2 regions of the Georhizobium sp. MAB10 genome follow, and region 1 is predicted to be linked to the other one. Evidence: predicted binding sites of a transcription regulator. Region 1 holds the regulator's gene; the other holds the start of a gene.

Region 1 (2,198 bases):
GGCCACACCGCAAAAGGCTCGGACGGTTCGCGTCGCAAACTTCAAGGACTGCGGCCTGAAAATTGAAAAGCCGCCCTGCGGCGGCCCGACGCACTATCTTCATTTCGCCCGGCGCTGTCAAGAAAACGCCCCTTGTGCCGGCTACCACGCAATTCGCCTAAAAAGCCCCAAGTTGGGGAAAACTCAAAAAAGCGAATCGGCCGATTCCCGGGACTCTTGTCACGGAGTCTGCCGACCATTAAGTTGAAATAACAGCACTAGACTGCATGCGGCGGACCTAGTCATCACACAGTATTAAGGCGACGCGGTTCCGTTGATACTTCGGGCCAGCGCCGAGGGATTCTGCTGCGCCCTATATCGAAACTGGAGTTGCGGCCATGAATTGGACCGACGAGCGCGTCGAAAAACTTACCAAATTGTGGGCCGACGGCCTCAGCGCGAGCCAGATTGCCGCACAATTGGGTGGCGTGACACGAAATGCTGTCATCGGCAAAGTACATCGCCTGAACCTGCCGGGACGTGCAAAGTCCGGCGGCACTCCTGCGCCGCGCGCAAAACGGCCGGCACCGGCTCCGCGCCCGGCCTCCAACTTCAACGCCCGCCCTGCAGCACCGCGCGCGATTTCCCGTGGTGGCGCAGCTGCTGCGGTGCGTGAAGATGTCGCCATGGAAGCAGCGCCGCAGACACGTCCCGTCAGCGACGTCGTCGTGCCGATCGCCAAGCGCTTGGCGCTGGTCGACCTGACCGAGCGCACATGCAAGTGGCCGGTTGGCGACCCGATGCACGAAGACTTCCACTTCTGCGGCCACGATTCAGGCGAGAACACGCCCTACTGCAAATACCACGCGCGTCTCGCCTTCCAGGTCTCGGGCGAAAGGCGCCGGGCGCGCTGATCGCGCGCCGTCGTCGTCAAATTTAAGTTGAGAATGAAGAAGGCGCTCAGCCTTCCAGCGCGTAGCCGGCGCCCCGCACCGTGCGGATGACATCACGCATATTGGCGAGATTGATCGCCTTGCGCAGCCGGCCGACATGCACGTCCACCGTGCGCTCGTCGACATAGATGTCATGGCCCCACACGCCATCGAGCAGTTGCGCGCGTGAATAGACACGGCCGGGCGACGACATCAGAAATTCCAATAGCTTGAATTCTGTCGGTCCAAGCCGGATTTCGCGGCCCTTGCGGTGGACGCGGTGGGTTTCGCGATCGAGCGTGATGTCGCCGCTCTGCAGCACCGAAGAGATGACCTCGGGCTTGGCACGGCGCAGCATGGCGCGAACACGCGCCATCAGTTCAGGCGTCGAAAACGGCTTCACCACATAGTCGTCGGCACCGGTCGCGAGACCGCGAATGCGCTCGCTCTCTTCAGCACGCGCCGTCAGCATGATGATCGGCAAGCGTTCGGTTTCAGGCCGCGCGCGCAGGCGGCGGCAGAGCTCGATGCCAGAGACGCCGGGAAGCATCCAGTCTAGGATGAGCAGGTCCGGAACGCGCTCCTTCAGCTGGATCTCGGCCTCGTCGCCGCGGAGAACAGTGTCGACCTTGTAGCCTTCGGCTTCCAGATTGTAACGCAGGAGCACGCTCAGCGCTTCTTCGTCCTCGACGACCGTTATCTTTGGCAGCATCTTCCCATCGTCTCCGTCAGTGGCCGCTGGCCATCACTGTCGCAGTCTTGTCGCCGCGCGGGCGTTCGCCGAGCAGCCGGTCGCCTGTCGCCATGTAGTAGATCGTCTCGGCGATGTTGGTCGCATGATCGCCGATGCGCTCGATGTTCTTGGCGCAGAACAGGAGATGCGTGCAGGCCGAGATGTTGCGCGGATCTTCCATCATGTAGGTCAGCAACTCACGAAACAGCGACGTGTACATCGCGTCGATTTCGTCGTCGCGCTGGCGCACCTGGTTCGCCGCAACGGCCGAGCGCGTCGAATAGGCATCGAGCACTTCCTTCAGCTGCGTCAAAGCGAGTTCGGAGAGGTGCTCGAGCCCCCGCACCAGCTGCTTCGGCTGGGCCGATCCCTGTACGGCGACGACGCGCTTGGCGATGTTCTTGCCCATGTCGCCGACGCGCTCGAGGTCGGCGGCGATACGGATCGCGCCCATCACTTCGCGCAGATCGTGTGCCATGGGCTGGCGCTTGGCGATGACGACGATCGCACGCTCGTTGATGTCGCGCTCGGCGTCGTCGAGAATGATGTCCTCG
Region 2 (2,198 bases), 1.1 Mb from region 1:
AGACGAGGCCTTCGAGGTCGTGGACCCAGATGTTTTCGCGCCTGGCGCCGAGCGCGACCAGCAGGTTGAGGCATGCGAGGGCTGCGGCACCGGCGCCGGCGGTGACGATCTTGACGTTCTCGATGGACTTGCCGGCGAGCTCAAGGCCGTTGAGGATTGCGGCGGCGACGATGATCGCCGTGCCGTGCTGGTCGTCGTGGAAGACGGGGATGTCCATCTTGTCGCGCAGTTGGCGTTCGACCTCGAAGCACTCCGGCGCCTTGATGTCTTCCAGATTGATGCCGCCGAAGGTGGGCTCGAGCGCGGAAATGACCGTGACCATGCGGTCGACTTCCTGGGCGTCGATCTCGATGTCGAAGACGTCGATGCCGGCGAATTTCTTGAAGAGGACGGCCTTGCCTTCCATGACAGGCTTGGAAGCCAGCGGGCCGATGGCGCCGAGGCCGAGCACGGCGGAGCCGTTGGAGACGACCGCGACGAGGTTCGCGCGGCTCGTATAGTCGGCGGCGCGATCAGGGTTGTCGCGGATGGCGAGGCAGGGTGCCGCCACGCCCGGCGAATAGGCAAGCGCCAGGTCGCGCTGGTTGCCGAGCGGCTTGGTCGCCTGAATCTCGAGCTTACCGGGGCGCGGATAGCGGTGATAAAAGAGCGCGTTCTCGTCGAGATCGCCGGACGCCGGTTTGTTGCGATCCGTCTTGGGTCCGTTCTGATCCTTCAAAGTCATAGCGCGCTCACGTCCTGCCTGCCGAATACAATGGTGCGGGGCGCGCACCGCTTCGCCCGCCCGCGCGATGGTCCGGAGTGTCTTGCGGATAAGTGTCGCCGCTGTCCAGTCTGACGACGATGTTTCCGCCATTTCCGGCCGATGTCATCCAACTGAAACAGGACTCTGATTATCCGTGCGCATGAAGCCAGAGGATGCGACATGTCACAGGACACGAATGAAGCCGCCGTGCGCCGCTTTCGAACGCTCTTCATCTCCGATGTGCATCTTGGTTCGAAGTCGGCCAAGGCGGACCATCTCATCGACTTCCTCCGGTATCATGAGGCCGAGACGATCGTTCTGATCGGCGATATCGTCGATGGGTGGCGGCTGAAGCGCAGCTGGTACTGGCCGCAGGATGCCAACGATGTGGTGCAGAAGCTGTTGCGCAAGGCGCGCAAGGGCACGCGCATCATCTACATCCCCGGTAATCACGACGAGTTCCTGCGCGATTTTCCCGGCATTCACTTCGGCGGGATCGAGGTGAAGACCAACACGATCCACGAGGCGGCCGACGGCAAGCGCTATCTCGTGCTGCATGGCGACGAGTTCGACGTGGTGGTGCGCCATGCCCGCTTCCTCGCCTATCTCGGCGACTGGGCCTATGACGCGGCGCTCGGCATCAACATCGTCCTGAACGTTCTGCGGCGTCGCATCGGCATGCCGTACTGGTCGTTTTCGGCCTGGGCGAAACACCGGGTGAAACAGGCGGTGAACTTCATCGGCGAGTTTCAGAAGGTCGTGGCGGAAGAAGCCCGCCGCCACGAGGTGGATGGCGTGATCTGCGGCCATATCCACCATGCCGCGATCGAGGACATGGACGGGATCACCTATATCAACAGCGGCGATTGGGTGGAGAGCTGCACGGCCATCGGCGAGACGCTCGACGGCGAGATGACGCTGCTTACCTGGCGCGTGCTGATGGCGGAACCTGCACCCTCGGCCACACCGCCTTTGCTTGCGCCACCGCTGACCCCGGTCAAGTTGCGGGAGGTGGAAGCGGCCTGAACGATGGCTCAGCGCAGCTTGCCACTGAAGAAGAGCATGAAGGCCAGGGTTTCGTCCTCAAAGGCTACTTCATTGCGACCGGCCTTCTCTATGCTCGACAAAGCGAGGCGCAGCTTCGCGAGGATGGCCGGATCTGATTGATCGCGGATCGCCACCTTGAGCATGGCGCGGAACTTCATGATCTGAACCTTGTCGTCGTCGGTCGGCACGACGTCGTCCCCCGCCTGTCGCAGGCAATGAAGCAGATCGCCGGATCGAAGGAAACGACGAAGGCGCGCGGCGATGTTTGGCGCTTGGCTCAGCCCGCGGGACTCGTGTAACGGTCGCGCCATCTCATGCGGTGGCTGGCGTTGCGCCGGCAGTCGCTGGCGAAAGGCGGGCGATGCAGGGTGATAAGGCCAGTTCCGGGGCGATCGAGACGGCGCCG

The links. The regulator PhoB, encoded in region 1, activates phosphate uptake and scavenging genes when phosphate is short. The targets are predictions, from matches to a motif close to TGTCATNNANCTGTCAT.
Region 2: the regulator PhoB is predicted to act here: its motif matches at 867-883, upstream of PU133_RS10260 (UDP-2,3-diacylglucosamine diphosphatase).

What each region holds. Positions count from the first base shown of each region.
Region 1 is NZ_CP118314.1:1,126,336-1,128,533, reverse strand. It holds gene PU133_RS05150 (GcrA family cell cycle regulator) at 378-893, shown strand; gene phoB (phosphate regulon transcriptional regulator PhoB) at 940-1,623, opposite strand; gene phoU (phosphate signaling complex protein PhoU) at 1,640-2,198, opposite strand, start outside.
Region 2 is NZ_CP118314.1:2,197,729-2,199,926, forward strand. It holds gene PU133_RS10255 (NADP-dependent malic enzyme) at 1-724, opposite strand, end outside; gene PU133_RS10260 (UDP-2,3-diacylglucosamine diphosphatase) at 926-1,771, shown strand; gene PU133_RS10265 (hypothetical protein) at 1,780-1,980, opposite strand; gene PU133_RS10270 (MFS transporter) at 2,154-2,198, shown strand, end outside.